DNA from 2 places in the Achromobacter sp. CF-sbj1-Ac2-l genome. Region 2 is predicted to be linked to the other one. Evidence: predicted binding sites of a transcription regulator. Region 2 holds the regulator's gene; the other holds the start of a gene.
The links. The regulator FliA, encoded in region 2, starts transcription of late flagellar genes. The targets are predictions, from matches to a motif close to CTAAAGTTTNNNNNNNNNNNGCCGNTA.
Positions count from the first base shown of each region.

Region 1: ACUDCK_RS21730 (FlxA-like family protein) is a predicted target of FliA. The motif match lies at 5,642-5,668, and genes of this name have one in related genera.

Region 1 is NZ_CP199855.1:4,745,184-4,756,622, reverse strand. It holds gene ACUDCK_RS21750 (LysR family transcriptional regulator) at 1-778, opposite strand, end outside; gene ACUDCK_RS21745 (ABC transporter ATP-binding protein) at 803-1,888, opposite strand; gene ACUDCK_RS21740 (ABC transporter permease) at 1,905-3,614, opposite strand; gene ACUDCK_RS21735 (ABC transporter substrate-binding protein) at 3,701-5,026, opposite strand; gene ACUDCK_RS21730 (FlxA-like family protein) at 5,171-5,602, opposite strand; gene ACUDCK_RS21725 (solute carrier family 23 protein) at 5,734-7,044, shown strand; gene ACUDCK_RS21720 (methyl-accepting chemotaxis protein) at 7,156-8,775, opposite strand; gene greA (transcription elongation factor GreA) at 9,475-9,951, shown strand; gene ACUDCK_RS21710 (YhbY family RNA-binding protein) at 10,085-10,687, opposite strand; gene ACUDCK_RS21705 (RlmE family RNA methyltransferase) at 10,706-11,338, shown strand.
Region 2 is NZ_CP199855.1:2,455,395-2,466,833, reverse strand. It holds gene ACUDCK_RS11260 (methyl-accepting chemotaxis protein) at 1-94, opposite strand, end outside; gene cheW (chemotaxis protein CheW) at 234-734, opposite strand; gene cheA (chemotaxis protein CheA) at 750-2,894, opposite strand; gene ACUDCK_RS11245 (response regulator) at 2,924-3,304, opposite strand; gene motB (flagellar motor protein MotB) at 3,307-4,296, opposite strand; gene motA (flagellar motor stator protein MotA) at 4,308-5,177, opposite strand; gene flhC (flagellar transcriptional regulator FlhC) at 5,295-5,876, opposite strand; gene flhD (flagellar transcriptional regulator FlhD) at 5,908-6,231, opposite strand; gene ACUDCK_RS11220 (RNA polymerase sigma factor FliA) at 6,661-7,422, shown strand; gene ACUDCK_RS11215 (class I SAM-dependent methyltransferase) at 7,630-9,228, shown strand; gene ACUDCK_RS11210 (flagellin N-terminal helical domain-containing protein) at 9,421-11,151, shown strand; gene ACUDCK_RS11205 (hypothetical protein) at 11,312-11,439, shown strand, end outside.

The DNA.
Region 1 (11,439 bases), 2.3 Mb from region 2:
CCTGGCCCCACACCATGAAGTCGCCCGAGGCCGCGCCGGCCAGTGCGGTTTCCTCGCGCAGCAGCGCGCAACCGGCGCCGGCCCGCACCAGCGCCTCCAGATTGGCCTGATCGTCATTCTGCATGGCGATGCGCGGCGACAGGCCGTGGCGCTCGAACATGTCGCGCAATAGCAGGTGGGTGTGGCTGCCGGCGGGACCGTCCAGCCACGGCAATTGCGCCACCTCGCGCCAGCCGCCGCGCTTGAGCACGGCGGCGTGTTCGGTCGGCAGCGCGATGCGGTACCGCACGCTGCGCAGCGGTAGCCACAGCACGCCGCGCGGCGGGTGCGCGGCGATGGTCAACGCCGCTGGCAGCCGGCCGGTGCTGACCTGCTCGGCCAGCACGGCGGTGGGCTGGATCTGCGTCTTCAGTTCGATCAGCGGCAGCCGCTGCGTGATGGCCGCCGCCAGCTCGCCCAGCCGCAGGAAGTCGGGCTTCTCGCTGGGCAGGCCCAGTTCCACCACGCCCTGCAGGCTGCCTTGCAGTTGCTGCGCCTCGGACTTGAACTGCGCGCCCAGCACCAGCAGCGATTCGGCGGTGGGCAGCAGCATCTCGCCGGCCTTGGCCAGCGCCAGCCGCCCGCCGCTGCGGTCGAACAGCGCCACGCCCAGGCTCTGTTCCAGCGCCTTGATCTGCGCGGTGACGGCGGGCTGGGTCAGCGACAGCGCTTCGGCGGCCCGCGTCAGGTTGCCCAGGCGGGCAACCGTGACGAAGGCGCGGATCTGATAGATTTCCATGCCGCCTTTGTAGGGGAAGCGGGCTCAGGCGGCAAGCAGCCGTACTTGCGTCGGCTCCAACCCGATCGACACCGGCGCGCCCACCGGGAACGGCGACAGCCCCGCCAGGTGCGACTGGTCGGCCGTCAGGCGCTGTTCGCCGATCTGCACCTGGTAGCGGGTGAATTCGCCCAGGAACTCGCTGCTTTCCACCACGCCCGGCAGCCATACGTAGCGCGCGTCGCCCAGCCCGTCGGCCATTTCGATCTGCACCGTGTGCGGCCGGAAGCTGGCCGCCAGCCGCTGCGCCGCGGGCGCTTCGGCCGCCAGCGGCAGGTGCAGGTCGCCCACGCCTTCCACTGCCAGCACCACGCTGCCGCTGGTGCGCTCGCGCACCTCGCCCTCCAGCACGTTCATGGTGCCGACGAAGTTGGCCACGAAGCGGTTCACCGGATAATCGAACAGCGTGCTGGGGGCGCCGATCTGCTGGACCACGCCGTGGTCCAGCACCGCCATGCGGTCGGCGGTGGTCATGGCTTCTTCCTGGTCGTGGGTGACGAAGATGGTGGTGATGCCGAGCCGCCGCTGCAGGCTCAGCAGGTCCTGGCGCATCTGCACGCGCAGCTTCTTGTCCAGGTTCGACAGCGGCTCGTCCAGCAGCAGCACCTGCGGTTCGATCACGATGGTGCGCGCCAGCGCCACGCGCTGCTGCTGTCCGCCGGACAGTTGGTTGGGGCGGCGGCGTGCGTACTGCGACAGCCCCACCAGCTCCAGCGCGGCCTCGACCTTGGCGCGGATCTGCTCGCGCGGCAGCTTGCGCTCGACCAGCCCGAACGCCACGTTGTCCCACACGGTCATGTGCGGCCACAGCGCGTAGTTCTGGAACACCATGCCGATGTTGCGGTCCCATGGCGGGATGGCGCTGATGTCCTTGCCATCCACCAGCAACTGGCCGGCGTCCTGCCGGTTGAAGCCCGCGATCAGGCGCAGCAGGGTGGACTTGCCCGAACCCGACGGCCCCAGCAGGGCGAAGAACTCGCCCGGTTCGATGTGGATGTTGACGTCCTTGAGCACTTCCGTCTTGCCATACGACAGCCGGATGTTGCGGCATTCAACGCTGACTTTCTTCATGTCGATTCCCCTTGATTCAGGCCGTCTCGTCGTGACGCGCCGGGCGCTGGCGCGCCTGGGCGCGTTCCACCAGCAAGTGCGAGACATAGGTGCCGATGGCGACCGCGGCCACCGCCAGCACGCCCAGCGCGGCGCCCGGACCCCGGCCCGCGGCGCTCTGCATGTACAGATAGATGCCATAGCTCATCGGCGCCTGGCTGTCCTTGGTGACCAGCATGATGGTGGCCGACAGCTCCACCGCCGCGGTCACGAAGCTGGTCACGAAACCGGCCAGCATGCCGCCGGCCATCAGCGGCACCACCACCCGCCGGATGGTGCGCAGGCGCGTCGCGCCCAGCGATTGCGCCGCTTCCTCCAGCGATACGTTGATCTGCTGCAGCGCGGCCACGCACGAGCGCAAGGCGTAGGGCAGCCGCCGCACCGAGTACGCGATCATGATGATGATCCACGACGAGGTCAGCAGCGTGCCGGTGCCCGGGATCTCCACGCCGCGGAACGTGCGCAGCAGCCCGATCGCCAGCACGATGCCCGGGATCGCCAGCGCCGCCGACGCCAGGAAGTCCAGCCACTGGCGCGCCGGCAGCCGGGTGCGCAGCATCAGGTAGGCGATGGCGGTGCCCAGGATCACGTCCACGCCCGCCGCCAGGCCGCAATAGAGCAGGGTGTTGGCGATCATGCCCTGCGATTCGCTGAACACCGCGCTGTAGTGCGCCAGCGTGTAGCCGTCCGGCAGCGGCGCGAAGCTCCAGACGCTCGCCAGCGACAGCAGCAGCACCCCCATGTGCGGCGACAGTACCAGCAGCAGCACCAGGATGATCCAGCCATAGGCCAGCACGCTTTCGGCCGGGCGCAGCTTGCGCTTCTGGATCGAGTTGCCGCCCTTTTGCAGCGTGGAGTAGTCGCGGCCCTTGAGCACGCGCGCTGACAGCCACAGCGCCAGGATCGAGAAGGCGATCATGATGACGCTGATGACGTAGCCCAGCGGATCCTCCAGCCCCACCTGCGTGATGCGCAGATAGGCCTGCGGCGCCAGCATGTTGGTGGTGCCCAGCACCAGCGGCGTGCCCAGGTCGTCGAATACCTTCACGAACACCAGCGAGGTGCCGGCCACGTAGCCCGGCAGCGCCAGCGGGAAGATCACGCGGCGAAACAGCCGGAAGCCGCGCGCGCCCAGGTTGAAGGCCGCTTCCTCCATGGCGCCGTCGATGTTGCGCAGCGCCACCACCAGGTTCATCAGGATGAACGGGAAGTAGTGCAGCGCCTCGACGAAGATGACGCCGTTCAGGCCTTCCATGAACGGGATGGTGAAGCCGAACCAGTCGTTCAGCAGCAGGTTGACGCTGCCCGAGCGGCCGAAGATGAGCTGCATCGCCACCGCGCCGACGAAGGGCGGCATGATCAGCGGCAGCACCCCCAGCGTCTGGATGAGGAGCGCGCCGCGGAAATCGAAGCGCACCGTGAAGTACGCCAGCGGCACCGCGATCAGCGAGGCCAGCAGCGCCGACCAGCCCGCCACGTAGAGGCTGTTGAAGAACGCCTCCAGCATCAGCGGCTGGTTGAAGAACGCGCCGAAGTGGCCGATGGTGAAGCCGCCGTCGGCGTTGACGAAGGCGCTGTAGAACACCGTGCCCACCGGCACGGCCAGGAACAGCGCCAGGAAACCCAGCACCAGGAGCGCGGCCAGCACGGGGCCGGCGGGCAGGCGTGAATGGCCCGGAAGATTCATCGAGATTCCCGTAAAGGTTCAGGACAGGCCGCCCGCGGCGGGCGGCGGCCGGACGGGGCGAGCCCCCCGTCCGGCGCGAGCCGGGCTCAGAGCGCCGCGGCTTCCCGCGCCAGTTTCACGGCCTGCTCATAATTGCTCTTGGCCGTGCCGTTCCATTCGCCTTCCAGCTTGGTGATCTGCTGGTTGACCGCGGCGTCTTTCTTGTTGCCGCTGAAGATCTTCAGGAACTCGGGATCGGCGGCCTGCTTGCCGTCCACCAGCGGCGCCCAGGCCAGCTTGCGGGCCTGCGCCAGCAGTTCGGCCGGCTTGCCGCTCTTGGCCTTGTCGCCGAGCTTGGCCTCGGCGTCGTAGATCGCCTTGGTCGCCGCCTGCAGTTCCTTCAGGCGGAATGTGACGGTCTGGTCGTACAGCGACTGCACCACGTAGTAACGCGTCTGCGACAGGTCGGCGTTGAACTGCACCTTGCTGCGGCGCGCGATCTCGGCGGGATCCGGATAACCCTGCGGCACCTTGCCGCCCAGCGCCGAATACGGCAGCACCGGCAGGCGCGAGATCTTCGGTTCCAGCAGCAGTTCCTGGCCCGCCTGGCTGAGCGTGAAAGCGATGAACTTCTTGCCTTCCTCGGTGTTCTTGGCGCCGTCGATCAGCGCGATGTTGGCCGGCACGATGGCGGTCTCGGAGGGATAGACGAATTCCACCGGGAACTTCGAGTACTTGCTCGACAGGCCGAAGAAGTCGATCACCGGCCCCGCGCCGAACTGGCCGTTGTTGACGCCGTCCGGTACGCCGAACGAGCGCTCGGTCACCGCGCTGCTGTTGCCCGACATGCGCAGCAGCGTGTTCCAGCCGTCGTCCCAGCCTTCGCCCTGCAGGATGGTCTCGACCGTCAGGTGCATGGTGCCCGAGCGCGACGGCGAAGTGATGCCGACGTGGCCGAACCAGTGTGGCGCCAGCAGGTCTTTCCATTCGACCGGCGCGGGGATCTTGTGCGCGGCGATGTAGCGCGTGTTGTAGACGATGCCGTAGCCGGCCAGCGCCTGGCCCAGGTACATGCCGCCCGGGTCGTTGATGGGGTAGTTGCCGATCTTGTCCGGCACGTCCTTGTTGGCGACGTCCGAGGACTTGGCCAGCAGCTTGTCGCGGCCCAGCACCTCGAAGGCGTCCGGGGCGCTGGCCCAGAACACTTCCGGGCGCTGGCCGGCCGGCGTCTCGCGCACGTAGGCAATGCCGGACACGGTGTTCTTGTTGAGGATCTCCAGCGTGATGCCGGGGTTGGCCTTCTCGAACGCGGTCTTGTAGGCCTGGGTCAAATCTTTCGGGAACGACGTGATCACCGTGACGATGCCCGCCAGGGCGGGGGCGGCGCAGGCGGCCAGCAGCGCCCCTGCAAGGGCTGTGCGCATTGCATGCATGGTTTGTCTCCGTGGTTTTTCGATTTGTCCGGAGACCTTAGCGGCTGCATGCGCCGCCAGTCCAATCACAAATTTTGATGCGCGCCATCAGTGTGGCGGGCATTCGGGAGAACCCGCGCGAGCGCGCGGGCCTGGGGCGGCCGCCTAGGCCGTGGCGGACACGCCGCCGTTGGCCTTGGTCATCGCCTTGATCTTTTCGTTCATCACCTGCTGGATCTGGTTCATGATCTGCAGCGCCTGCCCGTTCAGGGCCTGCATTTGCGTGGCCTTCTGCTCCGCCGACGCGTTGCTGTCGCGCACGCGTTCGATTTGCTCCATGACGCGCTTGAGCTGGCGCTGCAGTTCCTTGATCTGCCGGGTGTAATGATCGTCGTTTTCGGACGATTCGGTTTCCTCGGCCTGGCCCACCTTCATCGCGCCGGCGTTGTTGACGCGGATCTTGCCGTCTGGCGTGACGCTGACGCCCGGATCGCCGGCCTTGGCATCCTTGGCTTCCTTGTTGGCCTGGATCTTCTGCGCCCACAGGTCGGCCATGCTGCCGATGCGCGAGGTGCCGCTGATGGAATCGATGGCCATGGAGGTCTCCTGGGAGGGAATTGACTGGGGTTTCCACTAATACGGCATTGCGGCGGGGAACTTAAGTTGCCGCCCGTTCCCGGCCCCCTTTACACTGGCGCCCGCTCACACCAATCACTCCCGGGGATTCCATGTCCAATTCCTATTTTCCGCGCTGGCGCCTGGCGGACGACGCCGAGCCCGGCGTCATCATCGCGCCCGACGAACGGCTGTCCTGGCCCAAGAACGTGGCCATGGGGGCGCAACACGTGGTGGCGATGTTCGGCTCCACCGTGCTGGCGCCGCTGCTGATGGGCTTCGATCCCAACGTCGCCATCCTGATGTCGGGCATCGGCACCCTGATCTTCTTCCTGTTCGTGGGCGGCCGGGTCCCCAGTTACCTGGGTTCCAGCTTTGCCTTCATCGGCGGCGTCATCGCGGTTACCGGCTATGCCGGCGGCGGGGCCAACGCCAACATCGGCGTGGCGCTGGGCGCCATCATCGCCTGCGGCCTGGCCTACACGCTGATCGGCGTTCTCGTCTGGATCGCCAACGGCCGCGCCGGCGGCGGCGCCAACTGGATCGACACCCTGATGCCGCCGGTGGTGACGGGCGCGGTGGTCGCGGTGATCGGCCTGAACCTGGCGCCTATCGCCGCCAAGGGGGCCATGGGCGCCTCGGGCTTCGACAGCGCCATGGCAATCGTCACCATCCTGTGCGTGGGCGGCATTGCGGTCTACACCAAGGGCATGGTGCAGCGCCTGCTGATCCTGGTCGGCCTGATCCTGGCCTGCGTGGTCTACGCGATCTTCGCCAACGGCATGGGCCTGGGCAAGCCGATCGACTTCTCGGCCGTGTCGGCCGCCGCCTGGTTCGGGCTGCCGCACTTCGCCGCGCCCGTGTTCAAGGCCGAGGCCATGGGCCTGATCGTGCCGGTGGCCATCATCCTGGTCGCCGAGAACCTGGGCCACGTCAAAGCGGTCAGCGCCATGACCGGCCAGGACCTGGACCGCTACCTGGGCCGCGCCTTCGTCGGCGACGGCGTGGCCACCATGGTCTCGGGCGCCGTCGGCGGCACCGGCGTCACCACCTACGCCGAAAACATCGGCGTGATGGCGGTGACCCGCATCTATTCGACGCTGGTGTTCGTGATCGCCGCGCTGATCGCCATTGTGCTGGGCTTCTCGCCCAAGTTCGGCGCCCTGATCCAGACCATTCCCGCGCCCGTGCTGGGCGGCATGTCGGTGGTGGTCTTCGGCCTGATCGCCATTGCCGGGGCCCGCATCTGGGTGGTCAATCAGGTCGACTTCAGCGACAACCGCAACCTGATCGTGGCCGCGGTCACGCTGGTGCTGGGCGCGGGCGATTTCACCGTCAAGCTGGGCAACTTCACGTTGGGCGGCATCGGCACCGCGACCTTCGGCGCCATCATCCTGTACGCGTTGCTGCGCCGCAAGAAATAGGGCGGGGCGGTTGCCCTGCCTGGCGCCCGTCCCTCGGGCGCCGCGCCCGGCCCGCGGCGGCCGGCCGCGAGGCGGCAGCTCCGCTGGCCGGGCGCGACAGGCCGGCGCCGCTCAGGAACGCGACAGCCGCGACGCCGGCGTCCGGCCGCCCACCTGCACCGGGGCCGCCTCGATCACCTGGCCCGACTGGGTCTTGAAGACCGCGGTCGCCTCCGCCAGGCGCCTGGCCTGATCCTCCATCGCCGACGCGGCCGCCGAGGCCTGCTCCACCAGCGCGGCGTTCTGCTGCGTCACCTCGTCCATCTGCGAGACCGCCAGGCTGACCTGGTCGATGCCGCCGGCCTGTTGCGCCGAGGCCGCCGAGATCTCACCCATGATGTCGGCCACGCGCTGCACCGAGGTCACGATTTCGTCCATGGTCTGGCCGGCGGCCGCGACCTGCGATGAGCCGGCCGCGACCGTATCGACCGAGGTCTCGATCAGGACCTTGATCTCCTTGGCCGCCTGCGCCGCGCGCTGCGCCAGGGTGCGCACCTCGCCCGCCACCACGGCGAAACCCTTGCCCTGTTCCCCGGCACGGGCTGCCTCCACGGCGGCATTCAGCGCCAGGATATTGGTCTGGAAGGCAATGCCGTCGATCACCGATACGATGTCGGCGATGCGCCGCGAACTCTCGGAAATGCCCTGCATGGTGGCCACCACCTGGCCGACCGTCTGGCCGCCGCGCTGCGCCACCTCCATGCTCACCGCCGCCAGTTGGTTGGCCTGGGCGGCGTTGTCGGCATTCTGCTTGACGGTGGCGGCCAGCTCTTCCATCGTCGAGGCGGTCTCTTCAAGCGCGGCTGCCTGCTGCTCGGTGCGGGTCGACAGATTGGCATTGCCGGCGGCGATCTCGGCCGCGCCGACATTGATCTCCTCGACCCCCTGACGCACCGTGGTCACCGTGCGGGTCAAGCCGTCCTGCATGCGCCGCACCGCGGAAAACAGCGTGCCGATCTCATTGTTGGAGCGGGCGTCGACCCGCTGGGTCAGGTCGCCCGCGGCGATCCGGTCGAAATGCCGGCCGGCGTCCTGCAGCGGCAGCAGCACGCCGCGGCGGATGAAGGCCCAGCACAGCACCGCCAGCAGCAGCGCCACCGACAGCAGGGCGATGGCCGAGATGCGGGCGGTCGAATAGGTGCTCTGCGACCTTTCCAGCACGCTGTCGCTGCGTTCCTGGACCCGCGCCAGGAACACCTGCATGTCCTTGGCGAAGTCAGCGTCAGCCTGGCGCACCCGCGCTTCGTTCTGCTGGTAGCGCGCGACCGAGCGCTCCTTGAGCGCCGCGTCCAGTTCGCCCAGCGCGGCGGCGTAGGCGTTGAAGCGGCCCTGCAGGACCCGCGCCAGCTCCTGGCCGCGCTCGCTCTTGGGCACCGCCATGTAGCGGTCGAAGCGCTCGCGCGCCAGTTTGAGCTGTTCGGCGGCGGCGGCTTGCGCGCTGTCCGCCTGGTCGTTGGCGCCGGACTGCAGGTCGGCGATGCCCGTGCCCAGCGACAGCCGGGCGCGCAGTAGCGCGGCATTGGATTCATAGAGCGGATCGACCTGATGCACGGCCACATTATTCAGGTCCTCGATTTCGTGCATGCTGTTTTCGGCGTTCATCCAGCTCAAGCCGCAAGCCAGCGCCAGGGTAATCACAAAGCAGGCCAACACCAGCATCATGCCCGTACGGACTTTCAATTTTTCCAGCATGGGAGCTCCCGTTCTTGAACGCGCTCCACCGCAGGCGTGGATCCTGTGCCCACCGGCGCTGCGGCAGAGGGACGAACGTCGCGCCGGATGACTGCGATGCGTCCGCCCAACCTGCAACACGCACAATCAATCGCTTTACGCGTGGCCGACATGGGCGGCTCGCGTATCCCTTCGCTTGAAACAGGAAAATGCCGGCTAATACCGGCATGTATTTAATTGTTATTAATGGGCCAGTTTGTCGGTTATACCTTTTTTATTGAGCACCACATCGCGTTTTTACATAAACCTCGCCGTGGTCGGGTTTGTCCTTACTGTTGAGTATCTTTTGTGCAACGCCGGCGCCGATCCGGGAAACGACGGGTTTTAGCGGGTTACGGCGGCGAAATGCGCCGAAAAAGCCGGTTTCTCCGGTGGCTTGCAATTCCGGCGGACTTTGACCACAATATGACCTTGATTGCCCCGGTTCCGACCCGAGCCGGGGTTTTGTTTTGGTCGCAGCTTGCCGCATTCGTCCGGCGGGCCGGCCCGAGCGGGCGCAAGGGGATCCATCGGGTTCAGCTTTGCCCGCCCCTGGCCGTTCCGTTCCTGGCGATGCCCGTCACGAGTCCGCTTCCGACGGCGCCCCATGCGTCAGGTCCAAGACCTTCACACCGAGAACGCTCCGTCGGGGGCGTTTTCTACTTTTGTTTGGGAAACGACATGTCTGCCATTCCTTTGACCGTGCGCGGGGCCGAGCGCTTGCAAGAAGAGCTCCAGCGGCTGAAAACCGTGGAACGTCCCGCCGTCATCAACGCTATCGCCGAAGCGCGCGCGCAGGGCGATCTGTCGGAGAACGCCGAATACGATGCGGCTCGCGAGCGCCAGGGTTTCATCGAGGGCCGGATCGCCGAGCTTGAGGGCACGCTTTCCAATGCCCACCTGATCGACCCGACTTCGCTCGAGGCCGAAGGTCGCGCCGTGTTCGGTGCCACCGTCGACATCGAGGACCTGGATTCGGGCGATCGTGTGACGTACCAGATCGTCGGCGACGTTGAAGCCGACATCAAGTCGAACCTGATCTCCGTGTCGAGCCCCGTGGCCCGCGCGCTGATCGGCAAGAGCGAAGGCGACGTGGTCGAGGTCAAGGCCCCGGCCGGTGTTCGCGAGTATGAAGTATTGAGCGTGCGTTACATCTGACGCTGGCTCTGAGCGGTAAAATCAGCAAAGCACCATAGCCCGCACCGGGTATCCGGCACGGCAACACTGCGGAACGCTATGGTGGATCGGGCGCGTAAAGCGCCCGTTTTTGTGCCCGGCGGAACTGCCCGGATTACCTTTTGGGCGACGACTTGCGGCTGGTGCCGCTGCGTGCTCCGGCGCGCAGGCTCAGCGCGCTGCCGGCGCGGCGCGGGATGCCGTGGCTGCCGGAGGCGGTCTTCTTGTTGCTGGGGCGCATCGGCTTGCCGTTCTTGTTGAGCTGGTCCTGCGGCACGAAGCGCGTCTTCGGCTTGGGCTCTTCGGTTTCGGAGCGGCGCGGACGCTTGGCCAGGGTCTTGCCTTCGGCGGCGAGCTTCTTGGGCGTATGCGGCTCGGAGGCGCGGCGCTTGGCGGGACGTTCCGGCTCGAGGGCGGCCAGCACGGGCGGTTTGATGTTGCCGGCCAGCGGGCGGAACAGGATCAGGGTCTTGCCCAGGTGGTGCACCGGGGCGCAGGACAGGGTGTCGCAGATGGTCGACAGCATGGCCTCGCGGGCCTCGCGATCGTCGCCGCCGGCCCGGACCTTGATCAGGCCGTGGGAAGTGAGTGCCAGGTCGATTTCCTTGAGCACGGCTTCGGTCAGGCCGTTGTCGCCGATCAGGACGACGGGGCGCAGAGGGTGAGCGGCGGACCGAAGGTCGCTGCGCTCACGAGAGGTAAGTTCTAATATAGGCATGCGTGGAATTGTACGGTAATGGCCAAGAATAAATTCTCCAAAGACTGGATTCACCAGCACATCAACGATCCCTATGTGAAGATGGCGCAACAGAAGGGCTACCGGGCCCGCGCCGCCTTCAAGCTGATCGAGATTCTCGACACCGAGAAGCTGCTGCGGCGTGGCGACCTGGTCGTCGACCTGGGCTCGGCCCCCGGCAGTTGGTCGCAGGTGGCGCGCGAGCGCCTGGCGGGCCCGGGCGGCGTGGTGGACGGGCGCATCATCGCCCTGGACATGCTGCCCATGGAGCCCGTGGCGGGCGTCGAATTCATCCAGGGCGACTTCCGCGAGGATGACATTTTGAAACAACTGGAAGACATGGTCGGATCGCGCGCGGTGGATCTTGTAATCTCCGACATGGCCCCCAACTTGTCAGGCGTGGGTATCGCCGACGCCGCGCGCATCCAGCACGTGTGCGAGCTGGCGATGGAGTTTTCCCTCGCCCATCTCAAGCCCAACGGGGCGCTGATCGTCAAGGCATTCCACGGAACCGGCTTTTCGCAGATCGTGGAGTCCTACAAACAGCACTTCAAGCGGGTGGTCGAGCGCAAGCCGAAGGCATCGCGGGACAAGTCCTCCGAAACCTTTCTGGTTGCGCGCGATCTGAAATAGCCCGCGCCGGGGCACGTGCCCCGGTGTCACAAGAACCCACCGGTCCGACGACGGCCGGCCTGCCGAGACAAAGACCAGCAAAATCACGAATCAGACGTAAC
Region 2 (11,439 bases):
CCAGTGCGGCTCCGATCACCAACATGAATGAGAAGAACGCCAGCACCCACAACAGGCTGCTGCGTATCGTCATGTTCGCGAGAAACTTGCGCATCACAAGCACCACTCCTGACTGCAAACGTTAAGGAAAAGCGCCATATCGATTCCACAATATGGCGCGCCCATCTCCCTGGGAGGTCGCCACCGCCGGGGCTCCGCCCCGCCGGTCGCGCATCCGGGTCCGGTCCTTCCGATCAGGAAGCGACCTTCTCCACCAGGGCCATTTCATCGCTGGTCATCATCTTCTCGATGTCGACCAGGATCAGCATGCGTTCATCAACCGTGCCCAGGCCCGTCAGGTATTCGGTGGACAGGGTGGCGCCGAACTCCGGCGCCGGGCGGATCTGGCCAGCGTTGAGCATCAGCACGTCCGACACGCCATCGACGACGATGCCGACCACGCGGCGATCGAGGTTCAGGATGATGACGACGGTCTGCTCGTTGTATTCGACGCTGCCCAGGTTGAACTTGATGCGCAGGTCGACGATCGGCACGATGATGCCGCGCAGGTTGGTCACGCCCTTGATGAACGGCGGAACATTGGCGATGCGGGTCACCGTGTCGGCATCGTAGCCGCGGATTTCCTGCACCTTCAGGATGTCGATGCCGTACTCTTCGTCGCCCAGCGTGAACACCAGGAACTCGTTGCCGACATCTTCATTGCGCGCGGCTTGCGCTTGCGGTTTGGCTGCCATGGGGCTATTTCTCCATCAATTCAGAATGGCTTCGGGCTGCGACCAACGCTCACGGTTGGCGCGCGCAAGCGCAAATACGTCGACGATCAGCGCCACGCTGCCATCGCCCAGGATGGTGGCGGCGGAGATGCCGGGGACCTTGCGGTAATTCGACTCTAGGTTCTTCACCACCACCTGGTGCTGGCCGATCAGGTGATCCACCAGCAACGCGAAACGGCGGTCTTCGGCCTGCATGATGACGGCGATGGCCTGGGTCGGGTCGGTCTGGGCCTCGCTGACCGAGAACACGCGGTGCATTTCGACCAGCGGCAGGTACTCGCCGCGCACGTGCATGACGCGCTCGTTGCCAGCCACGGAGTAGATCTGGTCGTTGGTCGGCTGCAGCGATTCGGTCACGTGGTTCAGCGGCAGGATGAAGGTCTCTTCGCCCACCCGCACCGACATGCCGTCCAGGATCGCCAGCGTCAGCGGCAGCACGATGCGCGTGGTGGTGCCGTTGCCCGGCTCGCACGACAATTGCACGTGGCCGCCCATGTCCTGGATGTTCCGGCGCACCACGTCCATGCCGACGCCGCGGCCGGAGATGTCGGTGACCTTCTCGGCCGTGGAGAAGCCCGGCGCGAAGATCAGTTGCCAGATTTCGTCGTCCGGCGAGTTCTCGTTGACAGGCAGGCCCTGGGCCATGGCCTTCTTGAGGATCTTCTCGCGATTCAGGCCGGCGCCGTCGTCGCTGACCTCGATGACGATGTTGCCGCCATTGTGCTGGGCAGACAGCACCAGTTGGCCGACCGGATCCTTGCCGGCGGCGACGCGCTTCTCGGGCGTCTCGATGCCGTGGTCCAGGCTGTTGCGCACCAGGTGCGTCAGCGGATCGATGATGCGCTCGATCAGGCTCTTGTCGAGTTCGGTGGCGCGGCCGTAGGTCTGCAATTCGATCTGCTTGCCCATCTTGCCGGCGATGTCGCGCACCAGGCGCGGGAAGCGGCTGAAGACGTAGTCCATCGGCATCATGCGGATCGACATGACGGCTTCCTGCAGGTCGCGCGCGTTGCGCTCGAGCTGCTCCATGCCATTGAGCAGGCGGTCGTGCAGCACCGGGTCCAGCGTCGACGCGGTCTGCGCCAGCATGGCCTGGGTGATGACCAGTTCGCCCACCAGGTTGATGACCTGGTCGACTTTTTCCACGCCGACGCGGATCGAGGTGGATTCCTTGTCGACGTGGGCAGGAGCCGCGGCGCGGCTGGTGCGCGAGGCCTGCGAGATGGCTTCGGCAGCGGCGGCCGACTCGGCCACGGCGGGCGCGGCAACAGGCGCCGGCGCGGGTTCAGGGGCCACCGCCGGGGCCACGGCGGGCGCCGCGGCCGCGACGGGCGCGGGCGCCGCCTCTGCCGCGCTGGCCGGCGGCGCTTCACGGGCGATGTTGAGCTGGTCGGCGTCGACGATGAAGCAGCAGACGGCCTCGATGTCGTCCGGGGTGCAGGTGCTGTCGACCCAGACGGTCAGGACGCCGTTGGCACGCTGGCTGGCCTTGACCTGGCCGAGGTTGCCCATCTCTTCGAGCAGCGACTCGGCGTCCTTGTCCGACACCTTGGTGATGCGCACGCGCAGCGGCAGGCCGGCGGCATCGGCGGCAGGAGCCGCCTCGACCACGGGCGCGGGCTCGACCACGGGCGCGGCCTGCACCGGCGGCGGGGCGACCGGCGCAGGCGCGGCGGCCGGCGCAGGCGCGGCGGCCGGGGCTGCGGCAGCCGCGGGATCCTTGTGCTCGAGGGCGAGCTGCCTCAACACCGCGCAGATGCGCTCAAACACGGCTTCATCGGGCTCTTCGGAGGCCCGGTAGGCATCCAGTTGGCTTTTGAGCACGTCTTTCGTTTCCAAGAAAATATCAATCATGTCCGTACGCAGCGCCATTTCGCCGCGACGGATCGCGTCCAGAAGGTTTTCAAGCAGATGGGTGGTGCCCGCCAGCTGGTTGAAGCAGCCGAACGTCGCCGCGCCGCCCTTGATCGAGTGGGCCGCGCGGAAAATGGCATTGAGCTGCTCGATGTCGGGCGCGCCGACGTCGAGCTCGAGCAGCAACTGCTCCATTTGCGCGAGCAGTTCGTCCGCCTCGTCGAAAAAGGTCTCGTAAAACTGACTGAGGTCCAAACCAGAACTCATGACCCGTACGCCTTCATAAATGAACTTGCCTACGCGCCGGATTGCTCATCGAGCAATTCGGACGCCAATTCCACCAGCACATCGGGATCGACCGGCTTGGACAGCCAGCCGCATACGCCCAGATCCCGCGCCGCCATCTTGCTGTCCACGTCGTCTTCGGTGGTCAGCACCAGCACCGGCACGTCCAGGTACTGTTCCTGTTCGCGCAGGCCCTGGATCAGTTGCAGGCCGCCCATCACGGGCATGTTCCAGTCGCTCACCACCAGGTCCACCGGATGGTTTTTGGCCACCTCCAGCGCTTCCTGGCCGTTGCCGGCCGTCAATACCTTCCATCCCGCGCCCGTCAGCGTCGCCTGGACGATCATTCTCATCGTCGCCGAATCGTCCGCCACCAGAATCGTTGCCGCCATTGCTATCGAGCCCCTTCGGCGGGCGGCGTTGCCGCCGCGTCGCCCTGCTTGGTTGCCGTCGTGGCCTGGGCGGCGGCGTTCACCGCCTCCACGGCCGTTCCAACCTCGCGGGCATCCTTGGCGCTGACGTCCGCGGCCGCGGCGTTCTCGCTTTCGATGCGCCGCTGGGTGCTCTGGTTGAGCACCACTAGGCTGATACGTCTATTAACGGCCGCATATGGATCATCTTTAACGAGACTCATGCTCGAGGACAGACCCTGGATGCGCATGACCTTGCTTTCATTCATGCCGCCGGCCACCAGTTCCTGGCGCGAGGCGTTCGCACGATCGGCCGAAAGTTCCCAGTTGCTATAGGCGCGCTCGCCGCGGGCGTACTGCGACGCGTCGGTGTGGCCCGAGATGCTGACCTTGTTGGGCAGCTCGTTCAGAACCGGCCCCAATTCCCGCAGGATGTCGCGCATGTAGGGCTGCACCTCGGCGCGGCCGGTGGCGAACATGGGGCGATTCTGGTTGTCGATGATCTGGATCCGCAGACCTTCGGTGGTCAGGTCGATCAGCAATTGGGGCCGGAAGCTCTTGAGCACCGGACTGTTCTCGATGACGTTTTCCAGCCGCCTCTTGAGGTTTTCCAGGCGGTGCTGGTCGCGCCGTTCGGCATCACCCATCGGCTGGGCCTCGACCCGGTTGCCCTGGGCGCGGCGCTCGTCGCCGTCGCTGCGCAGCGGGTCGCGGCCGCCCCCGGGGACCGCGCTGGTCTCGGCCGAGCTGCTGGGACCGCCGGTCAGCGCCACGCGCAGGGGCATGCGGAAGTATTCGGCGATGCCCTTGAGTTCCTCGCGCGGCACGATGCTGATCAGCCACATCACCAGAAAGAACGCCATCATCGCCGTGATGAAGTCGGCGTAGGCGATCTTCCAGCTTCCGCCGTGGTGTCCGCCGCCGTGGACTTTCTTGCGGCGGATCACCACACGGTGGTTGTTTACCGTGCTCATGGCTCGCTCCGTCAGGCCTTGGCAGTGGACTTGGTCTGCCGGACGTGCTCTTCCAGCTCACCGAAAGTCGGCCGCACCGACGAATACAGCACCTTGCGGCCGAATTCGACCGCGAGCTGCGGCGGGTAGCCGTTCATGCTGGCCAGCAGCGTGGTCTTGATACATTCCAGCACCTTCATGGCCTCGTCCGTGCGGCGCTCGATGCGCGAGGCCAGCGGACCGACGAAGCCGTAGGCAAGCAGAATGCCCAGGAAGGTGCCCACCATGGCCTTGGAAATCAGGTCGCCGAGAATGGCGGGCGGCTGATCCACGGCGGCCAGTGCCTTGATCACGCCCAGCACCGCGGCCACGATACCGAACGCGGGCAGGCCGTCGGCCATCTGCCGGATCATGCTGGCAGGCACTTCGCGCTCGTGGCGGTAGGTTTCGATTTCCTCGTCCATGAGCGTTTCGATCTCGAACGAGCTCATGTTGCCGCTGATCATGATGCGCAGGTAGTCCGTGATGAACTCCATGAGCTTCTCGTCCTTGGCGATGCGCGGATACTCGCTGAAGATCGGACTGGAGGCAGGATCCTCGATGTGCGATTCGATCGCCATCAGGCCTTCGCGGCGCGCCTTGTTCAGCAGCACGTACAGGAGCGCCATGAGCTCCATGTAGACGTCCTTGCCGTAGCGCGAGCTTTTCAGCGTGTCGGGCAGCGCCTTCTTCACGAGCATCAGCGATTTCTTGCTGTTGCCGGCCAGGAAGGCGCCGAAGGCCGCGCCGAAGATCAGCGTCAACTCGAACGGCTGGTAAAGCGCGCCCATGTGGCCGCCCAGCGCTACGAAGCTGCCGATGACCGACACGATCACCACTAGAAAACCGATAACAATCAACACATCAGGCCCCTGCCAACGAAGTCTAAAACCGGCGTCAATGATCCCCTGTTCCCCCCGTCCCAAAAAGGCGGGTTACGGGGAGTTTTCCAGGGCTTTTGATGTATTTGGACGCGCCGCTCAGGAACGGGCGGCGTCTACGGCTGGCACGGATCGGCTGCCCGCGCGCGCCTTGGCGGCGGCACGGGTCTTGCCGGCCCGGGGTGGCGGACGGCAGATTGCGCACACGAAATCCGACTGCGGATCATGCGCGTGCGCAATGAAATGCCCGCCACACTGGCGGCAGGCGGAAAGCTGCAGCATGCCGCTATCGAAGAACCGCACCAGCATCCAGGCCCGGGTGAAGCTCAGCACGGGCTCGGCGGATTCGGCGTTGTCCACGCCGGCGTTCTCGAGATAGAGGCGGTACGCGTCGATGATGGCGCGGATGCCCTTGCTGCTGGTGCGCGTGTTCAGGAACGAATACACGTTGTAGAACAGCGAGGAATGGATGTTCGGCAACCAGGTCATGAACCAGTCGACCGAAAAAGGCAGCATGCCCTTCGGTGGCGAGCAACCGCGGATTTCGCGGTACAGACGTGCCAGGCGGTCATGGCTGAGGCTGGTTTCAGCCTCCAACACCTGCAGCCGCGCGCCCAGAGTGATCATGGAGCTGGCTAGCAGGATGTCATCCGCTTCCTGCGAAACGCTCTTGGTGGCCATTACGCGTGTCCGAGTGGGAATCGACAGGCCGTCAGGCCAGTTCTTCAACAGGTTGCTTGGCCAGCAGGATCGTCGCGTGCGCTTGCTGCAGCGCACCGCCCAGCACGTCGTGGGTCAGGGCCGACAGCAGGCTGTAGTCGTCGAAACGGAAACGGCACAGGAGCGAACTGGAGCTGGCCAGCTTCACCAGCTGAGCCGGAGAAAGACGCATCAGGATATCGGCAACCTCGTTGCTGAAACCCAGACGGAACATCGATGCAGCATAGTCATCGCGCAGCATGCGCTGCGCGAGAAGCAGGTAGGACAGATTCACCTCACGGATATCTGCCAGCAAAGAATTTTCGACTTGTTGCACGCCCGACTCCCTATTCCCTATCCCACCGAAGGGGCTTGATAACCAAGGACAATGGCAACGTTTGTTGCACAGTGTCCGCTGCATCCTGTTTTAATGCGAAATGTATCATTTGTTCGCAATTTAAGTAAAATTTACCACAGGTCATGTCATTTTCTATGACTTATATGACAAATCTTTGTTGATATCGCGCAACTTGAGACTTTAGATACACCTTGACATAGAAAGTCCTGACAAATGTACGTCAATTTGGCAAATAAGCATTCAAAACGTTGCGTGCTTTAAGGAATGAAATACCGGCTTTTGCCGACAATGACACCTTTCGATCACAAAATATTGCTAGCTTTAGCGTAGCCGCGCGTTTGTCGACAATGTCGCAAATTGACAACAACCGACAATGCGTCACGATGGACACCGCCTGACACTCCCGCAATGCCCCACGCAGATGACAGCTTGGTCGAATATGCCCCGCTAGTGCGGAAGCTGGCCCTGCAATTGCTCGCCCGGCTGCCGGCCAGCGTCGAACTCGACGACCTGATCCAGGCCGGCATGATCGGCCTCTTGGATGCGGTGCGCCGCTACCAGGAGACCGCCGACGCCCAGTTCGAGACCTACGCCACCACCCGCATCCGCGGCGCCATGCTCGACGAACTGCGTGGCCAGGACTGGCTGCCGCGCAGCGTGCGCGCCAAGGCACGCAAGATCGAACAGGCCATCCAGTCGCTGGAACAGCGACTGATGCGCGCGCCCACGGAAGCCGAGATCGCCCAGCAGATGGAGATCCCGCTGAACGAATATCAGACGCTTCTGCACGACGCGCAGGGTGTGCAGATCGTTCACTACGAGGATTTCGCGACCGAACCCGATACGGGCTCGGGCTCCGGCCAGTCCGACTGGACCGCCACGCTGAACCACGGCGCGGCCAGCGGCAATCCGCTCGATTCCCTGCTGGCCGGCGATTTCCGCCAGGCGCTGATCCACGCCATCGACTCGCTGCCCGACCGCGAGAAGCTGTTGTTGTCGTTGTGCTACGAGCAAGGCCTGAACCTGAAGGAAATCGGCGCGATCATGAACGTGACCGAGGCCCGCGTCTGCCAGTTGCGCTCGCAGGCCACCGCCCGCATCCGCGCCAAGCTGCGCGAACAGGCCTGGCAGGACCTGCCCCAGGAAGGGCAGATCGCGCAGATCATCTGAAGCCGCGCACGTTCGTGCCGATGTGGTCCGCACAAATCCGGGACCAGTCTGTATCGGCCTCCCACCCGACGAAACCCGGGCTCTTTCCGCCCTTTTTCAAGCCTTCCGCATCCACCATCGGCTGATAGGCTGTCGCCTGCACAATGCCTTTGCCTACGCGCGCGACCAAGCGGCCAAAGTTGCGGCCGCCTCGACACGGACTCCAAGATGACCGAACCCGATCTGTTGAACCAGGCGATTTCCAACGCCTACGACGAAACGCCCTATGTTTCAAACGCCATCTCCCATAGCGCGCCAGGCCAACTGCGGGCGGTAGCCCATCTGTTCGGACACGCGGCGCCGCCGCTCGATCAGGCGCGCGTCCTGGAAATCGGATGCGCGGCGGGCGGCAATCTCCTGCCTTTCGCGGCTGCCCACCCCGACGCAAAAATCGTCGGCGTGGACCTATCCTCGGCACAGGTGTCGGAAGGCCGCCAGGTCATCGAGCGGCTCGGGCTGCGCAATATCGAGTTGCTCGCCATGAGCCTGACAGACATCACCCCGGATTTCGGCCAGTTCGACTACATCATCACGCACGGCGTCTACAGTTGGATTCCCGCGGAGGTTCGCGAGGGGCTAATGCGAGTCTGCCGCGAGAATCTGGCGCCGGCCGGCGTAGCGTATATCAGCTACAACACTTATCCCGGTTGGAAAGTCTCGGAGGTGGTGCGCGACGCGCTCGTGCTGGGCACGTTCGGCGCCAGCACCAGCGCAGAAAAGCTGACCAAAGCGCGGGAAATACTCTCCATGCTGGAGCACGGCACAGCTGAATCCAATGCGCAAGCGATTGCGATACGCCACCTTGCCCAACATTTGCGCTCACAACCCAACCATTATCTACAGCACGAGTACCTGGAAGCGGTAAATTCGCCCTGCTACTTCCTGGAGTTCGTTGCCCAGGCACAGCAACACGGCCTGGCCTATCTGGCTGATGCAATGCCGGAAACGTCGATATCGACCAACTACGGCAACCACGTTGCCGCGCACCATCAACAGGTATCGCAAGGGTTCGACCGTGCTGTGCGCGAGCAATTTCTGGATATCGCGATCGGGCGCCAATTCCGACGCAGCCTGCTGGTCCATGCCGAACAAGCGGCCAACGCGCTGGAACAACCCGAAGCCAGCGGATTTGCCGATATGCATTTCACGGCGCTGCTGGACCTGGCGCCCTCCGGCGCCGCGGACGCGCCCCAGGACGAGCACCGTTACCAAGGTCGCACGGGAAAAACCTTGACGACGTCCGATCCCGGCCTCATCGCGCTGGTCGACCGCCTGCGCCTGGCGTGGCCGGCCACCGTTCCTTTTTCCGAATTACGCAGCCTGGTTCGCCCCCATGCCGCCGGACTCAGCGAAGAGGATCTGGACACGACCATCTATGTACACCTGGTGACGCTGCTCAATATGGGCGCCTTGCAGTATCGACTGGAGCCGGCCCCGTACCAGGACAAGATATCCGCCAAGCCCCGGCTCATCCCCGGACTGGCCACCCTGCTTGCGACGCAGCAAACGCAACTGGGGGCGTACAACCTGTGGCACCAGACATTGAATCCGCCCACCGACGAGATCATCAAATTCGTCATGGGCCGGCTGGACGGCAAGCAGACCCTGGTCACGCTGCGCAATCAGTTGCGCACCGCGCTGGCCGCCAACAAGCTGCGGCATCCCAGCGGCCAATCCGTGAAGAACGCGACCAACCTGGACGCGATCGCCCAGGATCTGCTCAAGCAAGTCCTGGCCAATCTGCAAAAAATGGCGGTCCTGCACTGACGATCGAGGCTTCGTCAGGCCCGGCCCCCGAAAAATTTGAGAATTCTTGAGTTTTGCCCTAAAGAACGATCCTGGGGCGCCGTAATCCTGGCAACGGAAGAACTATCGCATCAAAAATGCGTATTCCCGTTACACAGTTGGGCGGCCTAGCTGCCCGGTTTGAAGAAGCCTTTCTCTCTTGGGAGCCTAAACATGGCTGCAGTCATTAACACCAACTACTTGTCGCTGGTTGCCCAGAACAACCTGAACAAGTCCCAGTCCGCCCTGGGTACCGCCATCGAACGCCTGTCGTCGGGCCTGCGCATCAACAGCGCCAAGGACGACGCCGCCGGCATGGCCATTGCCAACCGCTTCACCGCGAACGTCAAGGGCCTGACCCAAGCCGCTCGTAACGCCAACGACGGTATCTCGCTGGCCCAGACGACGGAAGGCGCCGCCTCCGAAGTCAATACCCACCTGCAGCGTGTCCGCGAACTGGCCGTGCAGGCTGGTAACGGCAGCTACTCGCAAGAGCAGCTGGATTCGATGCAAGACGAAATCAACCAGCGTCTGGCCGACATCGACCGCATCTCGCAACAAACCGACTTCAACGGCGTGAAGGTCCTGTCGGGTTCGGCCAAGCCGCTGACCCTGCAAGTCGGCGCCAACGACGGTGAAACCATCACCCTGAACCTGTCGGAAATCAGCGTCAAGACGCTGGGCCTGGACGGCTTCAACGTCAACGGCAAGGGCGTGGTGCAAAACCGCGCCGCCAACGTCAACGACCTGACCGGCCCGAACGTCGCCGCTGGTCCCCTGCCCAACCAGTACGACGTCACCACCAAGAACACCAGCGCTTCGGCCGCTGACGTGCTGGGCAAGCTGAGCGACGGCAACACCGTTGTGGTCGAAGGCGCCACCGCCGCCGACGACGTCACCTACAAGTACGACGCCGCCGCCGGCAACTTCACCTACAACAAGGTGGACACGGGCGCCAACGTCGCCACGGCGATCACGAGCAAGATCGGCTCCACGCCGGCCACCGCCACGTACAAGAACAACACGCAAGAAGTCAGCATCCAGATCGCCTCCGACGGCAAGATCGCCGATGCCAATGGCAATGCGCTGTATTGGGACACCGCCGGCAACCTGTCGACCACCGACAACGGCAGTGCCTGGGCCCAGGCGAACGTGACCAATCTGACGACCTTCATGGGCACCGCCGGCACCCCGGCTGGCGTCGAACTGAGTGTCAACGGCACGACGTACAAGAGCCAAGCGGCCGCTAACATCACGTTCCAGACGACCGCCACCACCGCCGAAGTGCTCAGCAAGATCGACGGCCTGGCCACTGGCAAGTCCGCTACCGTTACCATGGGCTCGGGCGTGCTGGCCGCAACCGTCACGGTGGACGACGCCGGCCTGGTGCAGCAAGGCACCCTGGACCTGTACGTCAACGACAAGCAGGAACTGTCGACGACGTCCAAGACGGTTCAACGCTTCGAATTCGACCAGATCTCGGGCAAGATCCAGGCCATCGCGGGCGGCAACACGTTCACCTCGGCAGGCGCCACCGGCGTGGACCCCAACGCCGACAGCATCGGCAAGCAGCTGTTCGTCAACAGCGCCGGCAAGATGACGTTCGAAACCACCAGCAAGGGCGACAAGACCACCGACCCGCTCAAGACGCTGGACTCCGCCTTCACCAAGCTGGACAAGCTGACGGGCGAACTGGGCGCTGTGCAAAACCGCCTGGAATCGACCATCGCCAACCTGAACAACGTCGTGAACAACCTGTCGTCGGCCCGCTCGCGTATTCAAGACGCGGACTACGCCACGGAAGTGTCGAACATGTCGAAGGCTCAGATCCTGCAACAGGCTGGCACCTCGGTTCTGGCGCAAGCCAACCAAGTGCCGCAAACCGTTCTGTCGCTGCTGCGTTAATCACGCCGCAACGCCTGACGGTTGGGCGAGGCAGGCCGCAAGGCCTGTCCCGCCCGCCTCACGCACCAGGTCCTTCGCACCTGGTCGCACAACAAGCCGGCGCAAGCCGGCTTGTTTGCATTTGTGCCCTCCCATTCTCCCGCCGTCGAGTCCCCTGAACATGCCAGAACCCACACCCCCGCGCGACAACCGCTGGTGGGAGAACTATGCGGTCCGCTATCTGCTTCCGACCTTGACCGGCATGCTGTTCCTGCGCTGGTTGCAGCTGACCACGAAAGGGTTCTTCTC